2 regions of the Aeribacillus sp. FSL M8-0254 genome follow, and region 2 is predicted to be linked to the other one. Evidence: a T-box and tRNA genes for the amino acid it is inferred to sense, from the RefSeq annotation. Region 2 holds a T-box; the other holds one or more tRNA genes.
What was found. The T-box of region 2 lies ahead of pheS (phenylalanine--tRNA ligase subunit alpha). A T-box ahead of a tRNA ligase gene usually reads a tRNA of that ligase, here a tRNA-Phe.

Region 1 (15,418 bases), 940 kb from region 2:
TCCGGCTGCACGACTTCATAAGGCTGTTTTGTTACATTGCTTAACGGGTTGTTTTCAATATAGTTGGAGTTAGAAATTTCCCCGTAGTTTGGCTGATATGTCCAAATATTCCAGGTGAAGAATAAACTTGTCAGCACTAAAAATGTTAAAATGATGGATTTTATCGTTTCCCGGTTCATAGCCAATCATCCTCTTGGTTCCGTTCATACGGCAATGTGAAAAATACAGTCGTGCCTTTTCCTTCTTCACTTTCCACCCAAATTTCTCCTCCGTGTGCTTCCACCATCTCTTTTGCAATTGCAAGACCAAGACCGGTTCCGCCCATTTTGCGTGATCTAGCCTTATCAACACGATAAAAACGTTCAAAAATCTTTTTCACACTTTCTTTTGGAATTCCAATGCCTTCATCTTTTACGCTGACTTCAATATGGTCAACTTGTTCTTTTACTTGAAAAGAGATTTTTCCGCCTTCAGGAGAATATTTCAAAGCATTGGAAATAATATTATCGAGCACTTGCGTAATTTTATCAGGTTCAATTTCTACATAAAGGCTTTTTTTCGGAATGTTTCGTACAAATGTGACATGCTGCTGCTTAGACATTTCAAAACGATCAATAATTTTGTGGAAAAAGTCTGTGAAATTCACCATGTCTTTATTTAATTGATAATCTTTACTATCTAGTTTTGATAGCTGGAGCAAGTCATTAACAAGCCTAATCATCCGCTCCGTTTCATTTTGCGTCACTTGTAAAAATTTTGGTGCGATCGTTTCGTCTTTCCAAGCCCCTTCCGCCAATGCTTCCAAGTAACTACGCATTGTAGTAAGCGGCGTCCGCAGCTCATGAGAAACGTTTGCGACAAATTCACGCCGCTCTTGGTTGATTCGTTCCTGCTCTGTTACATCGTAAACTACAGCAATCAATCCGTTAATATGATCTTCATCAATTTGTATCGTAGAAAAGCTGATTCGTAGTATATACGGTTTTTCCTTTGTGCTGAAATCTAACAGCATCGGTTCTTGCTGGTTCACTAAATCTTCAAAAGTACATTCATCCGTTAAATCTAAAAGCTCCACAATTGATTTTCCTAAGGCTGTTTCACGTGAAACATTCAACATTTCATGGGCCGGATTGTTCATGACAATTACTTTTCCATGCCGATCTGTAGCTATGACACCTTCTGTCATATGAGTAATAATAGACGCCAGCTTTCTACGTTCTTCTTCAGTTGTTTCCTGTGCTTCCTCCAATTTTTCCGTGAGATGATTGAACGTTAATGCAAGCTGTCCAATTTCATCTTCTCCATACACTTTTACTTTTCTGGAAAAATTCCCTTTTGCCAGCTCCAACGCTTGCCTTCTCATATCTGACAACGGACGGGTAATAGTGCGGGCAAGAAAAATTCCTAGCGCCGCGGTAATAAGAAGGGACATCCCTGTGCCTGTCGCAAAAATTTTGTTAATCGTCCGCAATTGTGAAAAAACTTCCTCCATTGAGGCAACGACATAAACAACGCCAATTGTTTCTCGTTTATAATCTGTGACGATCGGAGTCGCTGACACATACATACGATGCTTCGTTTGCGGATCAAGCAAAACATTGCTTTCAGGTGAACCGACGATTAAAGTCCGTTTAATCATATTTTCAGTTGTTCTTTTCCCGATCACATCTTTGTTGTAATCAGATGTCCCGATGACACGCGCATCTTGGTCCACTACGCGAACTTCATGAATTTCCTCTCGTTTAAAATCTTGCAAAATAGTAGAGATCTCATCTTCCATATCCAATGATTCGTCCGCTTCTTCGTTAGTCATCGCTTGTTCAATCTGGTAAGCCAGCAAATCAATCCGCTGCGAAAGGGAAGATTTAAAATTTTCTATAAGAGAAGATTCCAATTCCTTAACGAAGTAAATACCGATGATTTGCATAGCCAAAATAATCAAAAGCACATAGATCAGCACAATTTTAAAATGGATCGAACGGAAAAAACTCACTCGACTGCTATACATGTTCACTGCTCCTGTTCAGGATTGCGCAAATAATAACCTACCCCTCTTCTTGTCACAATCCATATTGGATGGCTTGGGTTGTCTTCAATTTTTTCTCTTAGTCTTCTAACCGTGACATCTACAGTTCTGACGTCTCCGAAATAGTCATATCCCCAAACGGTTTGCAGCAAATGCTCTCGGGTCATGACCTGTCCAATGTGCTTCGCTAAATAGTGAAGCAATTCAAACTCACGATGAGTAAGCTCGATCGTTTCTCCCCGTTTTGAAACGACATATGCATCAGGATGAATAACGAGAGAACCGATTTGAATTTCCGACTGTTCAGAAGCCGCTTCCCTTGTAGCATTTGTTTGCTGTCTTCGTAAATTTGCCTTTACCCTTGCCAAGAGCTCCCTTGTGCTGAATGGTTTTGTCACATAATCATCAGCACCAAGCTCCAGACCAAGCACTTTATCGATTTCTGAATCTTTCGCAGTCAACATAATAATCGGCATTTCATATTTTTTTCGGACTTCCCGGCACACTTCCATTCCATCCTTGCTGGGAAGCATAATATCTAACAATATCAAGTCAGGTTTAATTTCTTCCACCATTTCAATCGCGCTTGTTCCATCATAAGCACAGTATACATCAAAACCTTCTTTTTTAAGATTAAACTCTAATATATCTGCAATTGGTTTTTCATCATCAACAACTAATATTTTTTTATTTCCCATCATTTTCTCCCCTTTTGATCTATTAACTTTACTTTACCACGATTACATTCATCTTATCATCAACTTTCAATACAAATGGAAAAAACAAGCAGAAAACCCCTAGCTATTGCTAGAGGTCTTAAATTCAATAGGTTTTGGAACTTAGAGTAAACCCCTGTAAATTCCTATCAAACCTATTATATCAATTTTTATCTTATTGTAACAGCTTGAGATGAGAAATCAAATTTCTATTTACAACCACAAATGTTACCAATTTTGGTTTAACTTACTTATAGCCAAAAATAGCACGGATAAACCGTGCGTATGAAGTGGCTCGGGACGGAATCGAACCGCCGACACAAGGATTTTCAGTCCTTTGCTCTACCGACTGAGCTACCGAGCCGTATAAAGTTTTCAAGAATGCGAATTCTCTTTCCCTCTCTCAAGCCTTTCATATATGTGGATTCTCGAATGTGAGGAAGCTTGTATAATTTTTCTCGATTGTAATGGTGAGCCATGGAGGATTCGAACCTCCGACCCTCTGATTAAAAGTCAGATGCTCTACCTACTGAGCTAATGGCTCATAAAAAATTTTTTCCTATCTAATCCATTTTTCATTTGTCAGATGTCCCTTCCTCTTCTAGCTTTTTCGAGGATGTTGGATGCGTCGGGACAACTCGTCGCTTATTCGATGAAGCTTTGCTCGTTGCTCTACCGACTGAGCTAATGGCTCATAAAAAAATTTTTTTCTTCTAATCCATTTTAAAATTGTCAGATGTCCCTTCCTCTTCCTGATTTTTCGAGGATGTTGGATGCGTTGTGCGAACAGTTTGGAGCCAATACGCTCATTTTTCTCAAGACGTGTATAATAATATCATTTCTAGAGGGACAAAACAACGATTTTTTTTAATTTCACAAAAAAAAGAGGGAACAGCCGATCCCTCCAAGTTTATTATATTGGACTGTATACACTGCGGACAACATTTGTTTGTGAACGATCTGGACCAACTGAAAAGATGGAAAGTGGGATACCTGTTAACTGGGAAATCCGTTCAACATAATGGCGTGCATTGTCAGGAAGATCGTCCAAGCTTTTTGCCCCCGTAATGTCTTCCTTCCAACCCGGCAATTCCTCATAGACAGGTTCGCACTGTGCAAGTACTTTTAAACTTGCTGGAAATTCTTCTAAAATTTCACCTTTGTATTTGTAGGCGATGCATATTTTTAATGTTTCGATTCCTGTCAATACATCGATGGAATTTAAAGATAAATCAGTTATTCCGCTTACCCGGCGCGCATGGCGAACAACAACGCTGTCAAACCAGCCCACTCGACGCGGACGTCCTGTTGTTGTACCATATTCCCGTCCAACTTCACGAATTTGATCGCCAATTTCATCGTGGAGCTCTGTCGGAAACGGACCGTCTCCTACACGAGTTGTATAAGCTTTTGATACGCCGACAACATGTTTAATTTTCGTAGGACCTACACCTGCTCCAATTGTCACACCGCCTGCTACTGGATTGGAAGATGTAACAAAAGGATATGTACCTTGATCGATATCAAGCATAACACCTTGCGCGCCTTCAAATAAAACACGGCGTCCTTCATCAAGCGCGTCGTTCAGCACAACAGATGTGTCGCATACATATTGTTTGATTTGTTGGCCGTACTCGTAGTATTCATTTAAAATCTCTTCCAGTTTAAACCCTTCAACTTCGTATACTTTTTCAAACAGGCGATTTTTTTCTTCTAAATTTCTTCTCAATTTTTCTTCAAAGACTTCACGATCCAATAAATCGGCGATGCGGATGCCAATACGGGCTGCTTTATCCATATAGGCTGGACCTATTCCTTTTTTCGTCGTCCCGATCTTGTTGGCTCCTTTTCGTTCTTCTTCCACTTCATCCAATTTTAAATGATAAGGCAAAATGACGTGAGCGCGGTTGGAAATTCGCAGATTATTTGTTTGAATTCCCCGTTTATGCAAACCGTTCAACTCTTCTACCAGCGCTTTAGGATCGACAACCATTCCGTTTCCGATGACACAAATTTTATCTTGATAAAAAATACCGGATGGGATTAAATGCAGTTTATATGTTTCACCGTTAAATTTGATTGTATGGCCAGCATTGTTTCCACCTTGGTAACGGGCGATCACTTCCGCATTTTGAGAAAGGAAATCGGTTATTTTCCCTTTTCCTTCATCCCCCCATTGTGTACCAACAACAACAACTGATGACATGTGTGCACCTCCGTGTTCACCAAAAATCCAATACAAAGAAACAAGTTTATTCTACCAATTGTAGCAAGTAGAGTCAATAAAATCCGAACGTTCACTTTATTATTAAATATTTTGTTCGTATTATATAAGATGCTTACAAAAAACAACTGCCTCATCAAGAGACAGCAGGAGGAATATGATCGTCTTCATATCTTCTTTCAAGATTTACAAATTTATTATATTCTTTTACAAATGCAAGCTGAACAGTTCCTACAGGGCCGTTCCGCTGCTTGGCTATAATGATTTCAATAATATTTTTGTTTTCTGATTCCGTATTGTAGTAATCATCTCTGTATAAAAAGGCGACGATATCTGCATCCTGCTCAATACTACCGGACTCCCGAATATCTGACATCATCGGGCGTTTATCTTGACGCTGCTCGACGCTTCGTGATAGCTGGGATAATGCGATAACCGGCACTTCCAATTCACGTGCCAAAGCCTTAAGAGATCTTGATATTTCCGAAACTTCCTGCTGGCGGTTTTCCCGATTCCGCCCGCTTCCTTGAATTAATTGCAAATAATCTATGATAATTAAACCAAGGCCCTTTTCCTGTTTTAACCGTCTGCATTTGGCGCGAATATCACTCACTCTTATGCCAGGTGTATCATCAATATAAATGCCGGCATTTGATAAACTCCCCATTGCCATCGTCAACTTTCCCCAATCATCCGGGGTTAAATTTCCCGTTCGCAAATTTTGGGCATCTATGTTTCCTTCTGCGCATAGCATACGCATGACAAGCTGTTCCGCACCCATTTCCAAGCTAAAAATCGCTACATTTTCGTCCGTTTTCGTCGCAACATTTTGAGCGATGTTTAAGGCAAATGCAGTTTTACCGACAGACGGGCGGGCCGCTACGATAATTAAATCATTTCGCTGAAAGCCGGCCGTCATACGATCCAATTCGGAAAAGCCTGTAGGAATTCCTGTAATTTCCCCTTTGCGATTGTGGAGCATTTCAATTTTATCGTATGTTCGAACAAGAATATCTTTAATGTTTTGAAACAATCCGGCTTTTCTCCGCTGCGCCACTTCCATGATGCTTTTTTCGGCTTCTGTTAAAAGTGTTTCCACATCGTCTTCCCGATTATAGCCTTCTTGAGCTATAGACGTTGCTGTTCGTATAAGTCTTCTCAATATCGATTTTTCTTCAACAATTTTCGCATAATATTCGATATTTGCTGCTGTAGGAACGGATCCCGCTAAATCGCTTAAATAAGAAACCCCGCCAACCTCTTCCAAAATTTTCGCATCCGCCAAGTCTTTTGTCACCGTTACTAAATCGACGGGCTCTCCTTTTTCCGAAAGCCTCAACATTGATTGAAAAATCTTTTGATGGCTCGATCGATAAAAATCTTCAGGCACTAATATTTCGGAAGCTAACATAAGCGCTTCAGGTTCTAAAAAAATTGCCCCAAGCACTGCCTGCTCTGCTTCTATATTTTGTGGTGGAATTCGATCACTGACCAGAAGATCATTCAAGATGATCACCGCCTTACCGTGGACACATAAATTTTTTCTCCAAAAAGTATAAAGAGAAATGTGGCATTACTTCAAGATCAATTTCTTTCCATAATACCACATTGCTCCTTGCCATTATTCTTCTGTCACATGTACCTTTAACGTCGCCGTCACTTCCGAATGAAGCTTAATCGGAACATTTGTATAGCCTAAAGAACGAATCGCATCTGGAAGATCAATTTTCCGTTTATCGATTTGAATATTATGTGCTTTTTTTAATTGATCAGCAATTTGTTTGCTTGTTACAGAACCAAATAATCTTCCGCCCTCACCGGCTTTCGCTTTTAATTCAACCGTGATTTTTTCAAGCTGTTCTTTTAATTTTTTTGCCTGCGCTAATTCTTCCGCTGCCTCTTTTTCTTCTTTTTTCTTTTGCGCTTCCAGCTGTTTTAAATTGGCACTCGTCGCTTCAACAGCCAAACCTTTTTTAAAAAGATAATTTTGGGCATAGCCGTCAGCTACATTTTTTACTTCACCTTTTTTCCCTTTCCCCTTTACATCTTGTAAAAAAATCACTTTCATTCTTCATTTCTCCCTTCTAAATATTGTTGAACAGCTTCTTTTAATCGTTTTTCTGCTTCATTTATCGTAACATGCTCCAACTGGGTCGCGGCATTTGTTAAATGCCCTCCACCTCCAAGTGCTTCCATTATTAATTGAACATTAAAATCGCCCAATGATCTAGCACTAATACCGACTGTATGTTCATCACGCTTCGCAATGACAAACGACGCCAATACGCCGTTCATTGATAAAAGAGTGTCAGCTGCCTGAGCAATGATCACTTGATCGTAATATTCATCTTCTCGATCTGCTTTTGCTATTGCAACCCCATTATTCATAATCTCTGTGTTTTGAATGAACTTGGCACGTTGAACAAATTGTTGAATATCCTCTTTCAACAATTTTTGGACAAGGATTGTATCCGCTCCTTTTGATCGCAAATAAGACGCCGCATCAAATGTTCTAGAGCCTGTTCGAAGCGTGAAGCATTTTGTATCTACCGTAATACCTGCCAACAATGCAGTGGCCTCTATTGTACTCATTTTAAATTCTGCAGGCTGATATACTAAAATTTCCGTAACAAGTTCAGATGTAGATGATGCATAAGGTTCTATATAAACAAGCAGTGGATCTTGAATAAATTCTTCTCCCCTGCGATGATGGTCAATGACTACTACATGGTCAATTTCGCTCAGCAATTTTTGTTCAGCCACCATTGAAGGTTTATTCGTATCTAGAATCACGAGAAGAGAATGATCTGTTGCAATATTCAGGGCTTCATCCGGAGTAATGAATCTGGACCATAACTCAGCATCCTTCTTTACTTCCTCCACAAGCTTTTGAAGTCCTTGGCCGAATTCTTCATAGTTTACAACAATAAAACCTTCTTTATGATTGATTTGCGCCACCTTCAATATTCCTATTGCTGAACCAATTGAATCCATGTCAGGATTTTTATGACCCATAATAAATACTTTATCACTTTCACGAATGATTTCTTTTAATGCATGGGAAATCACTCGAGCTCTAACGCGTGTGCGTTTTTCGATCGGATTTGTTTGTCCGCCGTAAAATTTAACCTTGCCATTTCCCCGTTTAATAGTAACTTGGTCTCCTCCGCGGCCTAAGGCAAGATCTAGACTCGACTGCGCCAGATGCCCCAATTCAGACAGATCTTTAATGCCGGCTCCAATCCCGATGCTTAAGGTGAGAGAAACATTTTGAATAACCGCTTTTTCTCTGACTTCATCTAAAATAGAAAATTTCGTTTTTTCAAGCTCAGCCAAAATTTTTTCATTAAAAACCGCAATAAAACGTTCAGAGGAAATTCTTTTTAAAAAAATACCGTTATCGACTGCCCATTTATTTAATATGGATGTCACAAGACTGTTTAAATTGCTCCGCTTTTGATCGTCGAGCCCTTGTGCGATTTCATCATAATTATCTAAAAATATATAAGCTAAAACAATCCGTTCGCTTTCATACTGCTTTTTTAGTTCCGTTTGGTCCGTTTCATCAAAAAAATAAAGAAGCCTTTCTTCTTTTTTGACAATGACGCGAAATTTACGATTTTGAAGAGTCACGATATCGGAATCTATCCCTTTTTGAAATAACACTTTTAATGTTTCAGAAATTTCGTCAAGAGGACGACCGACCAGCTTGTCGTTCTTAAAATATGAAGCTAAAAATGGATTGACCCATTCCACTGCAAATTGATCGTTGATAAGCATAATGCCAATCGGCATCTTCATAAAAACTTCATCGCCAGCTTTTTTCAAACGAAACGTTAAATCAGAAATAGAATGTTCCAATTCCAATTTCAATCGTTTAACAGCATAAAAGAAAAAAAACAACAGACAACCTGCAACGATTGCGCTAATACAGCCAATCACCCAATTATAAAATAACAGAAAACCGATCATTGCCGCTATTACGCCGATGAGTGCGTATAACGGGTAAAAGAATAAAGGTTTTTCAAAAAAACTCGGCATTTTATTCAGCTCCTTGCAAAAAGAACGAACCAAGGCCTAACGTATTTTTTCGCGGAGATTAAACCCTAAATCAATGATTCCCAATATTCGTACTGGATAAAGAAGAATTGGCAAAATAAATGTTCCAATTACAATCAATACCGGCACTGCTTTCGAAAGTTTTTTCACATGACAAAAATAAAGAATAAAGGAAAACCCTTGAATTAAAAGCACAGTCTGTAAAACAAACACAATATTGTAAAGCGCGATATTTAAAAAAGATTCTTTAGGCAAATTGATAAGCATAAGGAGAATGGCGATTAAATAATACCAAATAATACTTTTTGGAAATTTCCAGTCGCGGAAAGGGGTGATTGTTCCAACATTCAATTTTAATCTTTTTATAATTCCAATGTTCAATATATGTATAATCACGGCTAACATAAATGACACAATGACAAACATGCTCGGAAGCAAGTTCATTAATAAATCAAACTGCTCGTTCATTTGCTCCATCATTGTTTTTTTCATTTCTTCATCCATTGAAGGGAATGCGGCTAATGTTTCCCTTACTGAAGACTTGGTTTGTTGTATAACATCACTAAAAAGATCAACGCCCAAAAAAGCAATTGATAACGCATAATCAAGAACGAAATTGATGAGCAATGAAATGGTGCCGCCTATTAACGCAAACAGCTGCCGTTTTTGACGATAAAAGTATGCCATTATGATACCTGTCACACTGAACATGAGCCCAATCGGCAGCGAAACGATGGAGCCGACCAAAAATGTCATCACGATTGATGCTAATAATAAAACAAAAGACTGCTTAATTCCGTGGCGGATACCGAAAATAATAAACGGCGTCGAAAGGAAAAATATTGATATAATGCTTAATATCGGAACATATAAAGTAATTAATAGAAAAACGGTATAAATAGCAACGAATATAGCACCTTCTGTTAAAACATTCGTACGTTTCACAGACTCACCTCAATCAAGACTCATACCATTATTTTAATCTAGACTTTTTAAACAATCAAATCATGGTTTCATTTAACGGACAAGAAAAAAGCAACAAGGGATTCACCTTGCTGCCTTTGAAATTTCTTATTTATCATCTGCAACATAAGGAAGCAATGCCATTTGACGGGCCCGTTTAATGGCAACTGTTAATTTCCGTTGATATTTTGCACTCGTTCCTGTTACACGGCGAGGCAAAATTTTTCCGCGTTCAGAAATGAATTTTTTAAGCAAATCAACATCTTTGTAATCAATGTGCGTAATGCCGTTTGCTGTGAAATAGCACACTTTCCGGCGTTTACCGCGGCCTCTGCGTCCAGCCATTACAATTCCTCCCTTCTTTACATTTATCTAGGCGTACAATCGGTTAAAATGGTAAATCATCATCTGAAATATCAATCGGTTGTCCATCATTAGCAAATGGATCATCGTCAAAGTTTTGGTGGTTCTGATTATTCCGGTTTGGATCAAATGGTGCACCGCCATATGGATTTGCATTTCCTTGATTTCCTGCAAAAAATCCCGAATTATTCCCGACTGCGGCACTCTTCGGTTCTAAAAATTGAACACTGTCCGCCACAACCTCTGTTACAAATACTCTTCTTCCCGTTTGATCTTCATAGCTGCGTGTTTGAAGACGGCCATCAACACCCGCAAGGCTGCCTTTTTTTAAATAGTTGGCTACGTTTTCCGCAGGACGCCGCCAAACGACACAGTTGATAAAATCTGCTTCGCGTTCCCCTTGCTGATTTGTAAAATTTCGATTAACTGCCAATGTAAAGGTTGCAACGGCTACACCGCTGGGCGTGTATCGTAATTCGGGATCTCTTGTAAGCCGACCGACCAAAACAACACGATTCATCATTTCAGAACCACTCCTAAAATGTCTTTTAAGATGATATTACCATTTTAACACGTATATTGGAACAAATTACTCTTCTTCTTTAACAATGATATGACGTAAAATATCTTCATTGATTCTTGCCAAACGGTTAAATTCTTCAACCGCTTGAGGTGAAGCTTGAACGTTTAAAATCATGTAAATACCATCTCGGAAGTCTTTAATTTCATAAGCGAGACGGCGTTTTCCCCATTCCTTCACCTCTGTAATCTCCGCACCATTGTTCACAAGAATGCCGTTAAAACGCTCAACTAGCTCTTTTTTAGCATCCTCTTCAATGTTTGGACGGATAATATACATAATTTCGTATTTTCTCATTCTCTTACACCTCCTTTTGGTCTTGACGGCCCAATTTGGGCAAGGAGTAATTATCATTACTCACAAACCAAAATTATAGCAAAATTTTATTGATCCCGCAACATTAGACATTGAATCGAAAATGAATAATATCTCCGTCTTGAACCTCGTAATCTTTTCCTTCCAATCGAACCTTTCCAGCTTCTCTTGCAGCAGCCATCGAACCTGCCTCAATTAAGTCTGTATAGGAAACTGTTTCGGCCCGAATAAATCCCCGTTCAAAATCAGAATGAATGATGCCTGCGCACTCAGGTGCTTTCATTCCTTTGCGGAACGTCCATGCCCGAACCTCTTGTTCCCCAGCAGTAAAATATGTGGCGAGTCCCAGCAAGCTGTAAGATGCTTTAATTAATTGATCTAAACCAGATTCCTGAATTCCAAGCTCCTGCAAAAACATTTCTTTTTCTTCCGAATCAAGCTCGACCATTTCAGATTCAATTTTTGCACATACGACAATTACTTCGGCATTTTCCGCAGCAACATATTTGCGCACTTTTTCCACATATTCATTACTTCCAGAGGATATATCTTCCTCACTAACATTTGCTACATAAAGTACAGGTTTAATGGTGAGCAAATGAAGCTGTTTTACATATTTCATCTGTTCTTCCGTGAATGAAACAGAACGGGCGGGCTTTTCATTTTCAAACGCTTCTTTTAACTTCATTAAAATTTCATATTCAAACATAGCTTGCTTGTCTTTTTGTTTTGCTATTTTGGCAACGCGATCGATCCGTTTATCAACTGTTTCCAAATCGGCCAAAATTAACTCGATGTTAATTGTTTCAATATCTGCAATCGGATCCACTTTTCCGTCAACATGCGTAATATTTTCATCATCAAAACAGCGAACAACATGGCAAATTGCATCCACTTGGCGAATGTGAGACAAAAATTTATTGCCAAGACCTTCTCCCTTGCTTGCCCCTTTGACAATTCCTGCAATATCAGTAAATTCAAATGTTGTCGGAACCGTTCTTTTCGGCTTAAATAATTCTGAAAGCTTTTGCAGGCGATAATCAGGCACTTCAACAATTCCTACGTTCGGATCAATGGTACAAAACGGATAGTTCGCACTCTCGGCCCCCGCTTGTGTGATCGCATTAAATAGCGTTGATTTTCCAACATTCGGAAGACCAACAATACCAGCAGTTAATCCCATGAATTTTCCACTCCTCTTTTTGTACGGACACTATCTCATCAACTAATCTTCACCCATTATAGATAGGAACAAGAAAAATGACAAGCTTTCATCCTCCAAATCGATCAGCTCTATAAAAAAAGACTGCCGATTTAAGGCAGCAGTCTTTCATTGTTGCTTCTCACTATGTTTTTCAATGACTTTTTTCATCTTTCTTACAAATTCTTTTCTCGGCATGAGAACACTATGGCTGCAACCTTCACATTTAATACGGATATCCATTCCCATTCGGATCACTTTCCAGCGATTTTCTCCGCAAGGATGAGGTTTCTTCATTTCAACAATATCATAAAGGTCAAATTCCTTGTTAACCATCTAAGCCGTCATCATCCCTTCCTTAAATATTCTTTATAGCAAACATACAGTATATCTTTTTAGTTAAAGCGAAAAGCCATCTATACTTAGATGGCGCCATGATAGATTTATTTTAACAAGTTTTGTATTTGATTTGTACCTTTCATCAAGCCAATCCCGTTTGAAGGTATAAACACTATTCATTTTTAGGTATAGAAAATTTAAATATTCCGTATACTGGTAATACTATTTCAGGGGGTGAATGGCTGATGAATATAAAAACAAATTTTTTCCCTTATAAAAAAGAAAAAGAAAGAATCTTTTATCATCATACAGATGCTGTTACTAAATTATCACTAAAAATTGGAAGTCTTATACCAAAAGAACATCAAGATTCCATCGTCGTTTTATGCATTGGAACAGATCGTTCAACAGGAGATGCGTTAGGTCCGATAGTCGGAACGAAGCTAATGGAACAAAATTTAACTCATGTTCATATATTTGGGACTTTGAAATCTCCGGTTCATGCTGTCAATTTAGGAGAAACGATTGAGACAATAAACAATCAGTTCGAACATCCCTTCATCATTGCTGTGGATGCTTGTTTAGGTCTCTATCAAAACATTGGTTCTTTTCAAGTAGCGGAAGGTCCCTTAAAGCCAGGTGCAGCTGTCAACAAATCGCTTCCGGCGGTCGGAGATATGCACATCACCGGAATCGTTAATGTCAGCGGCTTTATGGAGTTTTTTGTTTTGCAAAATACGAGGCTCCATCTTGTTATGAGCATGGCTGACGTCATCTCAGCAAGTTTGATCAATACCTTCAATTCTATAAGGGAATCTGAACAATCAAACGTATCGCTATTTCGAAGAGGATTTGAATTTTAGCTGTTCTTCAACATCAAGATGATACTTTTACATCCAACAGTTCTAAAATACGCACCAAATCTTCTTTCGAAAAAAACTCAATCTCTATTTTCCCTTTCTTCTTTTGCTGCTTAATGGAAACGGATGTTCCAAATTTTTCTCGTAAAAACGATTCTTGTTCACGTATAAAAGCATCTTTTTTCTCTATCTTTTTCTTTGTTTCACGTGAAACACTTTCATTCATCTGCTGCACTAACTGTTCTACTTGCCGGACATTTAAATTTTCTTTTAAAATTTTATTCACTAAATATTCAAGTTTCTCTTTTTTCTTTATGCCAAGCAATGTTCTCCCATGACCCATTGATAGCTTGCCTTCAGATATCAATGTTTGGACGAACGGTGGAAGGCTTAGGAGCCGCAAATGATTGGCAATATGCGGACGGCTTTTGCCAAGACGTTTTGCCAATTCTTCTTGTGTAATGTTCAAATGCTCCAAAAGCGATTGGTACGCTTTCGCCTCTTCGATCGGGGTTAAATCTTCCCTTTGCAAATTTTCTAATAGAGCGATTTCCATCATTTGCTCATCTGTCAACTCTTTCACAACTGCCGGAACTGTCTTAAGCTTCGCTTCTTTTGCTGCTCGATAACGGCGTTCACCGACTACAATTTCATAGCCTTTTATGCTCTTTCGGACTATCAGCGGCTGCAAAATTCCGTGCTGCAAAATGGATTGCTTAAGCTCTTCAATCGAACCAGGGTCAAATGTTTTTCGCGGTTGATAAGGATTTGGACGTAAATCCCCTATTTTAATATCTTGCACCACTTCTTCCTTATTCAGTTCTAAATTGGAAAAAAGTGCATTAATTCCTTTCCCTAATCCTCTAGCCATTTGCCACCACTTCCTTTGCTAATTCTAAATAAACCTCTGCTCCTTTGGATCTTGAATCATAAAGGATAATAGGCTGTCCATGGCTCGGTGCTTCACTAAGCCGCACATTTCGTGGAATAATGGTTTGATACACTTTGTCTTGAAAGTATTTTTTTACCTCATCAATTACTTGAATGCCTAAATTAGTCCGCGCATCAAGCATTGTCAGCAATACACCTTCAATCATCAAATCCGAATTCAAATGTTTTTGAACCAACCGAATAGTATTTAACAGCTGGCTTAATCCTTCCAAAGCATAGTACTCGCATTGAACTGGAATAATGACCGAATCCGAAGCCGTTAGCGCATTGAGTGTTAAAAGTCCGAGCGAAGGCGGGCAATCAATTAATATGTAATCGTATTGCTGCTTCACTGGTTCAAGCGCTCTTTTTAATCGGACTTCACGGGAAATCGTCGGAACTAATTCAATTTCAGCACCTGCAAGTTGAATAGTTGCTGGAATCACATCAAGATTTTCAATTTGTGTTGTTTTAATGACTTTTTTTACATCTGCATCCTCTACTAAAAGATCATACACACAAAGGTCGACATCCGCTTTTTCAATACCAACCCCACTTGTCGCATTACCTTGAGGGTCTATATCGACTAATAGAACCCGCTTTCCTGTGTATGCTAAGCAAGCTCCGAGGTTAACGGAAGTTGTGGTTTTTCCAACGCCGCCTTTTTGGTTCGCTATGGAAATGATCTTACACACGGTGTCACCTGCTTTCTCCTACTTCAAATGTTCTATTGTATTTTATTTTATCACGAAAATGCTAAAATGTAGGGGATATCTTTGGGGATGTTTCACAAACTTTTTTCTTTTGTAGGTGGAAATGCTAGGAATTCATCCTTTTTTCGA
Region 2 (15,418 bases):
ACAGCAAACACTTCTAAATAATGCCATCCCCCCATATATATAGAAACAGGACTTGCTATATAAAGGGGGGGATCTTTTTTTGCTGGAAATAACTTTTCAAACGGAAAAAGAAGCTTCTTATCTGCATCAATTGCTTAATACAGAGAAGGAAAACTTTGATTTCCAAGCAGCCTTGCTGAACGGCACAGTATTAACATGTGAAACAGATGATTGGGAAACATTTATATCTGATGTGCTCGTACCATCATTTGTTGACTTTTTTCTAAATGTGAAAGAGCCCCGTCTCCTTCTTTTTATAATTGAAAAACAATTTTATTTTGAGGATGAAGATGAAAAACAGCAAATTTTACATATTGCTCAATCGATCTTGGAAGGAGAGCGGGCGGAAATTCCAATGATCAAACATTTTGAGCCGAGAGAAAACTTAATTATTTCTGCTTTAACGAATTTCCTTCGGCCAAACCAATCTTTTTCTATAGAATCATTTATTCAATTCCGCTTGTCTGATTATTTATCAAGACTTTCGGAATATGTCGGTCTCTCCATTGAAGAGTATAAAATGGAGCAGGAATACCAAAATTTTATTCAAAGCTTGCGGGAATATGTTCTCAATAAAAAACCGAAATTATCAACGATTCATATTTTGCATGATACTTCCTTTCAAGTGTTTAATGAAAAGTTCATCGAAATAAAAGAGCTGGAATTGAAAAAGTGGATTGATCGGGAATTTATTTATCGCCACCCGATGTATATTGATTCCCATTTGCTGGCCCCGCTTGTATCCATTGCTCCTTTAGAAATTTATATATACTCCGATCAACAGGAGGAAGCAATGATTCAAACGATCCAAAACATCTTTCAGGAACGGGTTCGATTTTTTTCAAGGGCTAGCTTTCAAAAACGATAAGTTTCTTTCAGTACTCCTTGATTTTTGGTGGCGAATCAGTCTATAATACGGTTGAAATCATTCATCACGAAAAGGTTATGATGAGGACACGGGAGTATTATCACAGTTCAAAGAGAGGGAAGGCACAGGCTGAAACCTTCCTAACTCGTGTAATGCTCTTACCACCTCTAAACTTCAGCTGTGAACGGCTTTTGCCAAGTAATAGCTGGCGGATTGTTCCGTTATCAAAATGAGCCGCGCAAAGTTTTGAGCGGGAACTAGGGTGGAACCACGGGTTTTACATACAACACTCGTCCCTTCTTTTAGGGACGGGTGTTTATTTTTGCAAGAAAAAACAAAGGAGGAAAGAAGATGAAAGAAGCCATTAAAATTACTTTTCCAGACGGTTCTGTAAAAGAATTTCCGCACGGAACAACAACGGAAGAAATCGCTGCATCCATCAGCCCTGGATTAAAGAAAAAAGCCATTGCAGGTAAAATAAATGGAAAGCTTATTGATTTAAAAACCCCGATTGAACAAGACGGCCATATTGAAATTTTGACGCCTGATACAAAAGAAGCGTTAGAAATTTTACGACATAGTACAGCACATTTAATGGCGCAAGCGATTAAACGGCTTTACCCAAATGTAAAATTGGGAGTTGGGCCCGTCATTGAAAACGGTTTTTATTATGATATCGATATGGATGAAACGATCTCACACGAAGATTTGCCTAAAATCGAAAAAGAAATGAAAAAAATTGTCGGCGAAAATTTGCCGGTTATTCGTAAAGAAGTAAGCCGCGATGAAGCAAAAAAAATGTATGAGGAAATCGGCGACCATTTAAAGCTTGAGCTTATCGATGATATTCCGGAAGGCGAAATCATTTCCATATATGAGCAAGGAGAATTTTTCGATCTATGCCGAGGAATCCACGTTCCTTCTACCGGAAAAATAAAGGAATTTAAATTGCTCAGCGTAGCCGGCGCCTACTGGCGTGGAGACAGCAAAAACAAAATGCTTCAACGCATATACGGTACAGCATTTTTTACAAAAGAAGAGCTTAAAGAACATCTCCGCATGCTTGAAGAAGCGAAAGAGCGGGATCATCGCAAGCTTGGAAAAGAATTAAACCTGTTTACCACTTCTCAAAAGGTTGGACAAGGCTTGCCGCTTTGGCTGCCAAAAGGTGCAACTATCCGCCGGATTATCGAACGCTATATTGTTGATAAAGAAATTAAACTCGGATACCAGCATGTATACACACCTGTTCTCGGCAGCGTCGATCTTTATAAAGCTTCCGGCCATTGGGACCATTATCAAGATGATATGTTTCCGCCAATGAAGATGGATAACGAAGAGCTTGTATTGCGTCCGATGAACTGCCCGCATCATATGATGATTTACAAAAATGAAATTCACAGCTATCGGGAATTGCCGATCCGCATTGCAGAACTTGGAACAATGCACAGATACGAAATGTCAGGTGCATTGACAGGGCTGCAGCGTGTTCGCGGGATGACGTTGAACGATGCGCATATTTTCGTGCGGCCGGATCAAATTAAAGACGAATTCATCCGAGTTGTCCGTCTTATTGAAGAGGTATACGAGGATTTTGGTATAAAAGATTATTCGTTCCGATTATCTTACCGCGATCCTGAGGATAAAGAAAAATATTATGATGATGATGAAATGTGGGAAAAGGCCCAGTCGATGCTGAAAGCCGCAATGGACGAACTCGGGCTGGATTATTATGAAGCGGAAGGTGAAGCGGCATTTTACGGACCGAAATTGGATGTACAAGTGCGGACGGCTTTAGGAAAAGATGAAACATTATCGACTGTTCAGCTAGATTTTCTCCTTCCGGAACGGCTTGATTTAACATATGTTGGCGAAGACGGCAAACATCATCGACCAGTTGTTATTCACCGCGGAGTTGTTTCAACGATGGAACGGTTTGTTGCCTTCTTAATTGAGGAATATAAAGGCGCCTTCCCAACTTGGCTTGCGCCTGTGCAAGTGAAAGTCATCCCTGTTTCGCCGGAAGTGCATCTTGATTATGCCAAAACAGTAGAACAGCGTCTTCAGCAAGAAGGCTTGCGTGTTGAAGTCGATATTCGGGATGAAAAAATCGGCTATAAAATTCGTGAGGCACAAATGCAAAAAATCCCGTACATGGTCGTTGTCGGTGATCAAGAAGCAGAAAATGAGACGGTCAATGTCAGAAAGTATGGAGAACAAAAATCAGAATCCATGCCGCTGGAGACATTTGCTGTATCTGTTGGAAAAGAAGGGAGAAAATAAGGAAATCGGCGTTTGCTGATTTCCTTTTTTTGAAACATAAGCGAGGGGTGTACGGATGGAAATAGTAGGAATTGATGCAGGGGGAAGTTTATTAAAAATTGCTTATGTTGAACATGGGCGATATCGGTATAAATGGTTTCCAATTGATGAAATGGATCAAGCTCTTTCTTGGATGAAGAGATTGAAGCCGGCTGCCCGCTATAGAATAACAGGAGGCAGAGCTGCAAAAGTAAAAGAAAAATTGACCGGCGCTGATGTGACCTTTATTCCAGAATTTGATTCAGTTTGTATAGGAACAAGAGAGCTTTTAGTAAAAGAAGGAAAGGAGCCAAAGAGCGATTTTTTAATCGTCAGTATCGGAACGGGAACATCTTTTTTCCTTATGAAGGGCGAGCGTTATGAGCGTCTGCTTGGTAGCGGTATCGGCGGCGGTGTTATTTCCGGTTTAAGCCGGCTCATTTTGCAGGAGAGCAATTTTTATCAAATCGTTGATTTGGCGAAAAAAGGTGATCGAAGCCATGTTGATTTGTTGGTAAAAGATTTGTATGGAGAAGAGGCTCCACCAATTTTAGGAGATTTAACCGCTGCTAATTTTGGCAATCCGGATTTATCGAGAGCCCGGAAAAAAGATGCTGCTGCAGCGTTATTTCAATTGATTGGTGAAACGATCGTTCTTTTGGCAAAGCAATGTGCCGAGCTTCATCAAGTGGACACGTGTGTCTATGTTGGAGCTGCAATTTCGCAAAACCCTCCTTTACAACAAATCATCCAAAGCTTTGATTCCATGACAGGTCTGCAAAGCATATTTTTATCAAACGGTTCTTTTACCGGAGCATTGGGAGCTATTTTATATCAATAATGTTTAAAACAATGGAGGAATTATTTTTCTTCAAGCTCAGAAATATTTACAACCGTACGTTCTTTAAACGGACCTCTTACATGAACGGTTGCTGTTTTTCCATCTTCATTTAGCTGATCAATCCAAACGGAAGCTCCGTTATAGAGAACTTCAATATCAGCCGGCGAGGATAAAATTTGTTTTACGCGGTTTGCATCCATTTCGATCACTCCAATAGTTATATGATATATTGATTATCATGTCCACTCCATTCCGATTTATGTATGTTCAAATAGACTCTTGCATTTTCTGTTTGAATAGTTTAAAATGATATCGTTTTTGAAGAAATGTTGTTTTGACAAAGCTGCTTTGCCATGGTAGAATATTATAGTCAAGGAGAACAAGCAGAAGCACCCGCTTCTCACCTGATTGACGCACATCGTTGCTGTTGACAGGTTTATACATTGGACAAAAAGTTCGTGTATTCAACGTGTGGGTGCAGTGTGCGTCTACGCGTTTTTTATTTGCATAAACGAATGTATAAGCTCTGTCAAGGCGAACGTGCACTTTGTTTATAAAATCTTGGAGGTGGCTCATTATTAGCAAAGACATGTTAGTAAACGAGGGCATCCGCGCTCGTGAAGTTCGACTGGTCGATCAGAACGGTAATCAGTTAGGCATTAAATCACGGCAAGAAGCGCTTGATATTGCCGCAAATGCCAATTTGGATCTCGTTCTTGTTGCTCCGAATGCAAAACCGCCGGTTGCTCGCATCATGGATTACGGAAAATACCGCTTCGAGCAGCAAAAGAAAGAAAAAGAGGCGCGTAAAAAGCAGAAAGTTATTAATGTGAAGGAAGTCCGCCTAAGCCCAACAATTGAAGAGCATGACTTTAATACAAAGCTTCGCAATGCTCGGAAATTTTTGGAGAAGGGTGACAAGGTGAAAGCATCGATCCGCTTTAAAGGAAGAGCGATTACCCATAAAGAAATCGGCCAACGAGTTCTAGAAAGATTTTCTGAAGCATGCGCTGACATCAGTTCTGTTGAAACGAAGCCGAAAATGGATGGGCGCAGCATGTTTCTAGTGCTAGCACCGAAAAACGAAAAGAAATAGAAGGAGGATCCTTTTATGCCTAAAATGAAAACTCATCGCGGCTCTGCGAAAAGATTTAAAAAAACTGGGAACGGAAATTTGAAACGGTCTCATGCATTTACTAGTCATTTATTCGCTAACAAAACTCAAAAGCAAAAACGCAAACTTCGCAAACCAGCATTAGTAAGCAAAGGTGACTTTAAACGTATTCATCAAATGCTTGACAATATAAAATAATTTTTAACTTCGATTTTTTAGGAGGGAATGCATTATGGCACGTGTTAAAGGCGGTACAGTGACACGCAGACGCCGCAAAAAAATTATTAAGCTTGCAAAAGGTTATTACGGTTCGAAGCATCGTTTATATAAAGTTGCTAACCAGCAAGTAATGAAATCTTTAATGTATGCATACCGTGACCGTCGCCAAAGAAAACGCGATTTCCGTAAGCTTTGGATTACGAGAATCAATGCTGCTGCGCGCATTCACGGTCTTTCCTACAACCGGTTCATGCACGGTTTAAAGCTTGCTGGCATTGAAGTAAACAGAAAAATGCTTGCTGACTTAGCAGTAAATGATGAAAAAGGATTTGCACAACTCGCCGAAACAGCTAAAGCTGAATTAAATAAGTAATCGAAAAAGCAAGCCACCTATAAACGTACATTGCCTTTTGGGCTGGACATAATTGAACAGCACATTATTGATCCCCTTTAAGTAGACGTGTAAAAAATCTGCGCAATGACTCGCGGATGCTGCACTTCTATTTGGAGGGGATTTTTATATGGCTGAAAAGGTAAACGATTATGGCTTTACGTTTCTCGACAGTGAAAAAAGTCAAAAGATCAAAGGTTTTTTAGGCCGATGCAAAAAATTTAGGTTCTATACTAAATGTTGGGATCAAGAATATCATCAAAATTAAAAATTTACGAAGCACTCTGTTTTATAATGAAAGTGACCAAGCCCAATTAAAAAGGAGACTTCGAAAAATTATAAACAATTACTGAGCTGTTTTACAAAATTTCATAGAGGAAGAGAAAAGGTAATGGGATAAAAATAGAAATGGAAGCTAACAGCAGCTCCCGCAATGGGAACTGCCTTCAGAATGCTTATTTTCTTTTTAAATCAGAAATGTTGCATAGATTGATCAAAAAAGCGACACCATGATCGTCCAGTCATGGACCGCATAGTCTTTTAACGCTGTCAATTTTGAACGGGAATGTCAAGCTGCTCTTTCTTTTTTGCCGTCTTAAGATAGTGTCGGGAATTCCGATTCGTTCCGATTCAAAAACTCTTTAATTGGACTTTTCCAGTCGATTTTGGCGTAAGGATATGCTTCTTTTATTTTCGATTCTATAAATTGAAAATCTTCTTTTGTAAACCCCCTTAACTTATTTGGAGTAGATGTCCAAATAAAAACGGAGATAACTTCAAAAGAAGTTTCAGTCGTGCCTAAATATTTTTCCCCTTCAAATAAAACTCCTTTATGCGTTAACAAAAAATTTTTGTGGACATTTTCTTTATCATCAAGAAAGAAAAATTTTTTTTGCTCATGAGCCAATTCTAACTTTCGCTTCGGGTTCAATAAATATTTAATGAATGAATAAATTAGGAAAATAATCGCAGCAATTATGAAAAGACGAAGAAGGATGACAATCATTTACTTTAAACCTCCCCGAAGGTCATATTCATACATATACATTACGAAAAAGGAATTGAAGGGGTTTCATTCATGATCACATTTGCTATAATTTTTTTAGATATATTTTAGGGGTTGAGAAAATGGATTTTGAACAGTTATATAAAATGCAAAAAGAATTGGATGAAAAAATTGAAAAGAAACACGGTTTGGAGGAAGAAAGGCTGATCGAGAGAAAAGTTTTAGCCTTGCTTGTCGAAATTGGCGAATTGGCTAATGAAACGCGCTGCTTTAAATTTTGGAGCGTTAAGCCGCCTTCCGACAGAGAGGTTATTTTGGAAGAGTATGTAGACGGCCTTCATTTTTTATTGTCGATCGGCCATGAATTGTATATTGAAAAACTGCCGGAAATGAAAGCAAGAAAAATCGATAAAAGCCTGACCGATCTTTTTTTAAACGTTTATCAAAAAACGGCAAAATTCAGTGAATATTTGTCTGTCCAAGCGTATATCGATTTATTTAACGACTATGTTACACTCGGCTCTGCGCTGGGCTTTTCAGAGGAAGATATTATTTCAGCATACATGGCGAAAAATGAAGTCAATCATGCAAGACAAAATCAAGGATATTAACAATTCCGTTTGGGAAAAATGAAGAATATAAATTAAAGGAGGTTTCAGTGTGGAGAAATGGGATGAAACATTGAAAATGTTAAAAGATTTAACAGACGCGAAAGGCATCGCCGGCAATGAACGGGAAGTCAGAGAAGTAATGAGAGGGTACATAAAAGATTATGCAGATGATATCCAAACGGATGGACTCGGCAGTTTAATTGCCAAAAAAGAAGGAGAATCAGGCGGACCCAAAATTATGATCGCGGGCCATCTTGATGAGGTCGGCTTTATGGTTACGCAAATTGATGATAAAGGGTTCATTCGCTTTCAGCCTGTTGGTGGCTGGTGGAATCAAGTTATGCTCGCACAAAGAGTGACGATTGTCACCCAAAAAGGAGATGTGACCGGCATCATCGGTTCCAAGCCGCCGCATATTTTGCCGGCAGAAGCACGAAAAAAGCCTGTAGAGATCAAAGACATGTTTATTGATATTGGCGCCAGCAGCCGAGAAGAAGCGATGGAATTTGGTGTTCGTCCCGGCGACCAAATTGTGCCTTATTTTGAGTTCACCGTTATGAAAAATGATAAAATCCTTTTGGCGAAAGCTTGGGATAACCGCATCGGTTGTGCAATAGCGATCGAAGTTTTGAAAAAGCTGAAAGGGGTAAACCATCCGAACGTCGTTTACGGTGTAGGAACCGTTCAGGAGGAAGTAGGATTAAGAGGAGCCCGCACATCAGCCCATTATATTGAGCCTGATATTGCTTTCGGCGTAGACGTCGGAATAGCCGGCGACACTCCAGGCATTTCCGAAAAAGAAGCGATGGGAAAAATGGGGAAAGGTCCGCAAATTATTTTATATGATGCTTCTATGGTCTCCCATAAAGGGCTTCGCGATTTTGTCGTAGGGGTCGCTGAAGAATGCGGCATTCCATATCAGTATGATGCTATGCCGGGAGGCGGTACAGACTCCGGATCGATTCATTTAACAGGAAATGGTGTTCCAACGCTTTCCATTACGATTGCAACGCGCTACATTCATACACACGCTGCGATGATTCATCGCGAAGACTTTGAACATACGGTTCAATTATTGACAGAAGTCATTAAACGCCTCGACAAAAAAACGGTTGAAAACATTACGTACAACTAAAAAGCAGGAGCTGGTTATTTCCCAGCTCCAGTCTCTTTTAATCCTTGTTCAAGTGTTTCAACCATTTCCTGTTGATCACGCTGACTTGAATGGTTCCAGATAATTTCAAATAACACGCCTAACCCTGGAAGCATTTTTTCTTCCTTGCTATTGATGGCATCAACGATCGTTTCTCTCAGCTCGTCTTTTGAATTTTGCGATATGTTGGCAATGACTGCATTGCGCAAATCAAAATTCATATCCTTCACCTCGTTTTTCTTCATTCTTCTTTATTTTTTCTTTTGTTTTCTATAATATGTATATGAAATGAACTATCAGTTGAAGGAGACACCATCATTGAAACGGATTGCGTCAACTAAAAATGAAAGAGTAAAAGAATGGAAAAAGCTGCAATCAAGAAAAAAACGGGAAGAGCGCGGGCTGTTTTTAATTGAAGGCTTGCATTTAATTGAGGAAGCTCTCAAATACAAATCAATTGTTCAAGAGTTAATTGTTTTAGAAGGAGCGAAGCTGCCAAATCATTTTTTCGAAGGTACTATTCCGACAACGATTGTTTCCAAAGAGGTGTTTTCGCTTCTGTCTGAAACGGATTCCCCGCAAGGTGTCATGGCTGTTTGTAAGCAGCTTAGGTGGGAAATCGATTTGAACGCCAAAAAATGGCTGTTAATAGATGCGGTTCAAGACCCAGGAAATCTCGGTACGATCATTCGTACTGCAGATGCGGCTGGAATGGATGTTGTGATTTTAGGTGACGGGACGGTTGATTTGTACAATAGTAAAACGATCCGGGCGACACAAGGATCAATTTTTCATTTGCCTGTGGTCAATTCGTCATTAAAACAGATTATAAACAAATTGAAGGAAGAGAAAATTCCTGTATTTGGAACTTCAACAAAAAATGCTGTTTTCTATAAAGAGATCCCTCCATCTGAAACATTTGCCCTCCTTGTAGGAAATGAGGGAAATGGGGTCTCAAAAGAGCTGCTGGATATGACGGATCAAAATTTACACATTCCGATTTATGGAAAAGCGGAGTCATTAAATGTTGCCGTTGCTTCAGCTATTTTCATGTACCATCTTCGCAAATAGTGTTGCGCCTTTAATTTCTTTTTTTTATAATTAAAAGCAATTGAATAAAGGAATAACGATGACGGAGAAGAGTAGTTTGCAGGTCGCCATTTAGGGAGAAAATGCCGTAGACTGGAAGCATTTTTATGGTAGAGGCAAACGAATTCACCTCCAGAGTTGACGCCAGGACCATGCGGAAGCATGTAAAGGCGCTCCGGCTGTGCCGTTATGATAATGAAGTGAACAAAGATTCTTTCTTTGTTAATAAGGGTGGTACCGCGAAATTCAACTCGTCCCTTTTTTGGGATGGGTTTTTTTATTTATTTTAAAAAAAGGAGGAATTTACATGCAGGAAGAATTAACAAAGCTTCGCGATGAAGCGTTGCAAAAGGTACGGGAAGCAACGGATTTAAAACAATTGCAAAATATTCGCGTTCAATATCTTGGAAAAAAAGGACCGATTACCGAAGTTCTTCGCGGAATGGGAAAGCTTTCGAAAGAAGAACGGCCGAAAATAGGTGCGTTAGCAAATGAAATTCGGGAAGTGATTGCCGGGGAAATAACAAGTAAGCAAGAACAACTCGAAAAAGCAGAAATCGAGAAAAAATTACAGCAAGAAACGATTGACGTTACCCTTCCAGGCAGACCGGTTCGAACAGGAAACCATCATCCTCTCCAAGCGGTCATTGAAGAAATTGAAGATTTGTTTATCGGCATGGGATACACAGTAGAGGAAGGTCCAGAAGTTGAAACAGATTATTACAATTTTGAAGCGCTCAATTTGCCGAAAGGCCATCCGGCAAGGGATATGCAAGATTCCTTTTACATAACTGATGAAATTTTGCTGCGCACACACACATCTCCAGTTCAGGCGAGAACGCTAGAAAAATATAAGGGGAAAGGTCCTGTAAAAATCATTTGTCCAGGGAAAGTATACAGACGTGATACAGATGATGCAACGCACTCCCATCAATTTACGCAAATTGAAGGGCTCGTTGTGGATGAAAACATTCGCATGAGCGATTTAAAAGGAACGCTCGAAGTGTTTGCGAAAAAACTGTTCGGTGAAGACAGGCAAATTCGTCTGCGTCCGAGCTTTTTCCCGTTTACTGAACCGTCGGTGGAAGTCGATGTATCCTGTTTTAAATGCTCCATGAAAGGCTGTCATGTATGCAAAGGAACAGGCTGGATTGAAATTTTAGGAGCAGGGATGGTTCATCCAAACGTTTTGGAAATGGCGGGATTCGATTCGAAAAAATACCGTGGTTTTGCATTTGGAATGGGACCGGAACGGATTGCCATGTTGAAATATGGAATTGATGATATTCGTCATTTTTATACAAACGATGTGCGTTTTTTGAAACAGTTTAAACAAGCTTAAAAGGAGGTTTTCTCATGTTCGTTTCATACAAATGGCTCTCTGAATATGTTGATCTAGACATTTCCCCTGAGGAGCTGGCTGAAAAAATAACGAAGAGCGGCATTGAAGTTGAAAATGTTCAAGCTGTTAATGAAGGAATAAAAGATGTTGTAGTTGGACAGGTGCTTGAAAAAGAACAGCATCCAAATGCAGAAAAATTAAGCAAATGTTTAGTTGACATCGGTGAAGGAGAACCAGTGCAAATTATATGCGGCGCCCAAAACGTTGAAAAAGGTCAAAAAGTGCCGGTAGCCAAAGTTGGTGCGGTTTTGCCGGGCAATTTCAAAATTAAACGGGCAAAGCTGCGCGGTGAAGAATCTAACGGTATGATTTGTTCTTTGCAAGAGCTGGGCATTGAAGGAAAGCTTGTCCCAAAAGAGTTTTCTGACGGCATTTTTGTTTTCCCTAGTGATGCTGAAGTTGGAAAAAATGCGATTGAACAGCTGTTTATGGACGATTATGTACTTGAATTAGGTCTTACACCAAACCGTTCTGACTGTTTAAGCATGATCGGTGTTGCCTATGAAGTTGCAGCAATTTTAAAGAAAGAGGTTCGAAAGCCGGAAGTTCATTATGAGGTTGCCGAAGAAAAAGCAACTGATTATATTACTGTGAATGTTGAAGCAAAAGAAGATAATCCATTCTATGTAGCCAAAATTATTAAAAATGTCAAAATTGCCCCTTCCCCTTTATGGATGCAAATGCGCTTAATAAAAGCCGGAATCAGACCGCATAACAACGTCGTCGATATTACAAACTATTGTTTATTAGAATACGGCCAGCCGCTTCATGCGTTTGACTATGACCGGTTCGGATCAAAGGAAATACTCGTTCGCCGCGCACATGACGGAGAGACGATCGTGACCCTTGATGATCAAGAACGAAAGCTTACAAGCGATCACCTTGTGATCACAAATGGCAAAGTACCTGTTGCATTAGCTGGTGTAATGGGAGGGGCCGATTCTGAAGTAAGAGACGATACGACGACCGTTTTGCTTGAGGCCGCCTATTTTAAAGGCAGCGTTGTCCGAAAAGCGTCGAAGGATTTCGGACTTAGAAGTGAAGCGAGCTTGAGATTTGAAAAGGGAGTTGACCCGAACAGGGTAAAAACTGCAGCAGAGCGGGCAGCACAATTGATCGCAAAATACGCCTCCGGAACTGTTTTAGAAGGTGAAGCAGAATTTCATGATTTTTCAATCGAGAAAAAAGTGATCACCATTTCCGCTGAGAAAATTAACAACGTTTTAGGGACAAACATTGCAGTAGATGAAATAAAAGAAATTTTTGACCGCTTGCAATTTGAAACCGTTGAAGAAAACGGTCTTTTTACAGTAACCGTTCCGACAAGAAGAGGCGATATTGCGATTGAAGAAGATTTAATTGAAGAAGTAGCCCGCCTTTACGGATATGACTATATTCCGTCAACATTGCCTGAAGGATCTTCAACATCCGGAGCATTAACAGACTATCAATTGAAAAGAAGAAAAGTGCGAAGATTTTTGGAAGGCGCCGGGCTTTATCAAGCGATCACATATTCGTTAACGAGCAAAGAAAAGGCGGGACAATTTACGCTGGAGACGTCAAGCTTTACTCAATTAGCATTGCCGATGAGTGAAGAGCGGAGTGTTTTGCGTTTAAGCCTGCTTCCTCATTTGCTTGAGTCCGTAAAATATAATAAAGCGCGGCAAATCGATGATATTCATCTTTATGAAATTAGTTCTGTTTTCATTTCGGACGATGCTTTAGAAAAGCCTTTGGAAAAAGAACGTTTATCAGGCGTCATGACGGGTCACTACGTTTATCACCCATGGCAAGGGGAAAAAACAAAAGTTGATTTTTATGTTGTGAAAGGAATTTTAGACGGTTTATTTGATCTGCTTGGACTGTTGGATGAAATTGAGTATAAACAGGCAAAACGTGAAGGGCTGCATCCCGGCAGAACGGCAGATATTTATTTAAACGGATCATTCATCGGATTTGTCGGCGAATTAAATCCGGAAGTTGAAAAAGAGTATGATTTAGATGAAACATATGTTTTTGAGCTGAAGCTAGCCGATCTCATTCAATATGAAGCTAAGCCAGTCATATATACGCCGATTCCAAGGTTCCCATCCATTACAAGGGATATCGCCTTAGTCGTTGATCAGCATGTGCATGCTGGCGAGCTTCAAGAAACGATCCGGGAAGCGGGCGGAAAACTGTTAAAAGAGATTTCCATTTTTGATGTGTATGAAGGAGAACGTTTGGGAGCAGGGAAAAAATCGATCGCATTTTCACTCCGCTACTACGATCCTGAACGAACATTGACGGATGAGGAAGCAGCAAAAGCTCATGAAAAAGTAATTAAGGCGGTAGAGGAAAAATTTTCAGCAGTTCTTCGCAGCTAACGCAGGACGATAAATCCCTAAAATAATTCCAGCTAACAAATGAAGGTGCAGATAGCACCTTCATTTTTATTGAAATCATAAATTGGTCCTGCTAACCTACGAAAATAAGATTTCCGGATTCGTCATTTCAATTCAATAGATTCAAAGCTTTTTCGGTGTTGGCAAAATGAAGCTTTGCCATTTTGCCAAGTGTGTTTTTCCCTTTTTCCTTTATTAATTTGGCAGCAGCTTCATCAACAGTATGGCTGGCTCCTTTTGGCAAATAAAATCCGGCTGCGTTGGATAAGCTGTTTAATTCTTTTAAAAAAGCATATCTTGCGATAATGGATGCTGCAGCGACAGATATGTGTATATGCTCCGCCTTCGGTTTAAAGATGGTTATGTCTTTAAACGGAACATCCCGGTCTTTAAGATATTGAAAGTAAACATTCGGCTCTGCAAACTGATCGATCAACACAGCTTCTGGTTTATCAGGAGAAATTTTCTTGAGTAAATGATGAATCGCTTGATTATGAAGGATAGCTTTCAATTTCCCTTGGTTCATTCCAGATTTTTGCAATTGATTGTATTTTTCATTGCGCAAAATTAAGAGGCTGTACGGAACTGTCTCTATTAAAGTGTTGGCGATTGAAAAAACTTGTTTGTCTGTCAAAGCCTTTGAATCTTTTACTCCAAGCTGCTGAACCAGTTTTCTTTTTTCTTTAGGGACAAATACTGCAGCAACCGTGATCGGTCCAAAATAATCCCCCGTTCCTGCTTCATCAGAGCCGATGACTGACATCTGTTGAAGCTGTTGAAGCTCATCCTCTGTTTGAGAAGGGGCTGTTTTTGCTGTTTTTTCCCATCTGTTTGCTTCCTGCTGAGCGGCAGATCCTTGAAAAAGCACTTTTCCCGACTTGTAAGCAGTGATCGTACAGTTTGTCAATTTGGCAGAAAAGACGGCACCTGGAGGGGTTCTGTCTATAATGAAAGGATTATAAAAATCTTTCAAAGTTTGAATTCCCTCATGATCAACTTTTATGACGATATTGGACAATAAAAAACGCCTCGCTTTCCTAAAATGGATGCTATATTATTGTACCCTTTCTTTTGTTCTTCTTTCCATCTTTTCGACAAACATGTTATGATTATGATTAGGATTTTGAATCATTTTGCGATATTTTTTCATAGAGGATGGAGGATTCGCTTTGTCTGATCAACCTAAAAATAAAGCGACTGTTTATATATATGGACAGCAGTATTCGATTGTTGGAAATGAGAGCGTAAATCATATGAAGCTTGTCGCTTCAATTGTTGACGAAAAAATGCGGGAAATCAGTCAAAAAAACCCATCTCTAGATTTAAACAAGCTGGCAGTACTAACTGCGGTTAATGCTGTTCATGATTATCTCAAATTAAAGGAGAAATTTGAAGAACTAGAAAAGCAACTTCAAGAAAAGGATTGAAATTTAAAATGCTTGACTTGATCATTTTATTTTTCTTAGTATTCGGATTGCTCACTGGCCTTAAAAGGGGATTTATTCTCCAAGTAGTTTATTTATCAAGTGTTATAGTGTCTTTCATAATTGCCAGAACATATTTTGACGATCTTGCTCCTAAACTGGAATTATGGGTACCGTATCCAAATATAGGAGATTCAAATGCTGCTCTATCTATATTGACAGGGGGCCATTTGGAGGAAGCTTACTATCGCGGAGTTGCATTCGTGCTTTTGTTTATCGGATCAAAAATAGCGCTTCACATCATCGGATCTATGTTTGATTTTGTTGCGATGCTTCCAATACTTAAGCAAATCAACCGCTTGCTGGGTGCGGTTTTAGGTTTTGCGGAAACTTACCTCATTTTATTCATTCTGCTTTTTTTGGCAGCGCTCATTCCAGCCGAGCAAATTCAAAATCTTATCGATAAATCGCTGCTGGCTGATTTAATTGTCAATCATACCCCTGTCTTATCTGATAAAATTCACGATCTTTGGATCGGCTATTTCGATAAAGGAATCTAGACGTAAAGGGACGATG

Region 1: it has a tRNA-Phe gene. The T-box ahead of pheS (phenylalanine--tRNA ligase subunit alpha) is inferred to sense a tRNA for this amino acid. The anticodon was not compared.

The regions. Positions count from the first base shown of each region.
Region 1 covers NZ_JBBOZY010000001.1:3,765,197-3,780,614, forward strand. The annotation lists gene NSQ44_RS18135 (YycH family regulatory protein) at 1-179, opposite strand, end outside; gene walK (cell wall metabolism sensor histidine kinase WalK) at 176-2,008, opposite strand; gene yycF (response regulator YycF) at 2,011-2,724, opposite strand; tRNA gene NSQ44_RS18150 (tRNA-Phe) at 3,034-3,106, opposite strand; tRNA gene NSQ44_RS18155 (tRNA-Lys) at 3,211-3,286, opposite strand; gene NSQ44_RS18160 (adenylosuccinate synthase) at 3,656-4,948, opposite strand; gene dnaB (replicative DNA helicase) at 5,103-6,473, opposite strand; gene rplI (50S ribosomal protein L9) at 6,588-7,034, opposite strand; gene NSQ44_RS18175 (DHH family phosphoesterase) at 7,031-9,007, opposite strand; gene NSQ44_RS18180 (YybS family protein) at 9,044-9,970, opposite strand; gene rpsR (30S ribosomal protein S18) at 10,097-10,333, opposite strand; gene ssb (single-stranded DNA-binding protein) at 10,377-10,874, opposite strand; gene rpsF (30S ribosomal protein S6) at 10,941-11,228, opposite strand; gene ychF (redox-regulated ATPase YchF) at 11,332-12,429, opposite strand; gene NSQ44_RS18205 (DUF951 domain-containing protein) at 12,577-12,783, opposite strand; gene yyaC (spore protease YyaC) at 13,032-13,649, shown strand; gene NSQ44_RS18215 (ParB/RepB/Spo0J family partition protein) at 13,663-14,517, opposite strand; gene NSQ44_RS18220 (ParA family protein) at 14,510-15,271, opposite strand.
Region 2 covers NZ_JBBOZY010000001.1:2,824,958-2,840,375, reverse strand. The annotation lists gene ytxC (putative sporulation protein YtxC) at 80-907, shown strand; gene thrS (threonine--tRNA ligase) at 1,259-3,190, shown strand; gene coaW (type II pantothenate kinase) at 3,246-4,049, shown strand; gene NSQ44_RS13775 (H-type small acid-soluble spore protein) at 4,070-4,249, opposite strand; ribosomal protein L20 leader region at 4,425-4,555, shown strand; gene infC (translation initiation factor IF-3) at 4,624-5,145, shown strand; gene rpmI (50S ribosomal protein L35) at 5,161-5,361, shown strand; gene rplT (50S ribosomal protein L20) at 5,396-5,755, shown strand; gene NSQ44_RS13755 (hypothetical protein) at 6,369-6,779, opposite strand; gene NSQ44_RS13750 (dUTP diphosphatase) at 6,902-7,390, shown strand; gene NSQ44_RS13745 (M42 family metallopeptidase) at 7,440-8,525, shown strand; gene sspI (small acid-soluble spore protein SspI) at 8,540-8,764, opposite strand; gene NSQ44_RS13735 (TrmH family RNA methyltransferase) at 8,862-9,614, shown strand; T-box leader at 9,664-9,894, shown strand; gene pheS (phenylalanine--tRNA ligase subunit alpha) at 9,940-10,974, shown strand; gene pheT (phenylalanine--tRNA ligase subunit beta) at 10,989-13,400, shown strand; gene rnhC (ribonuclease HIII) at 13,528-14,436, opposite strand; gene zapA (cell division protein ZapA) at 14,588-14,845, shown strand; gene NSQ44_RS13710 (CvpA family protein) at 14,854-15,402, shown strand.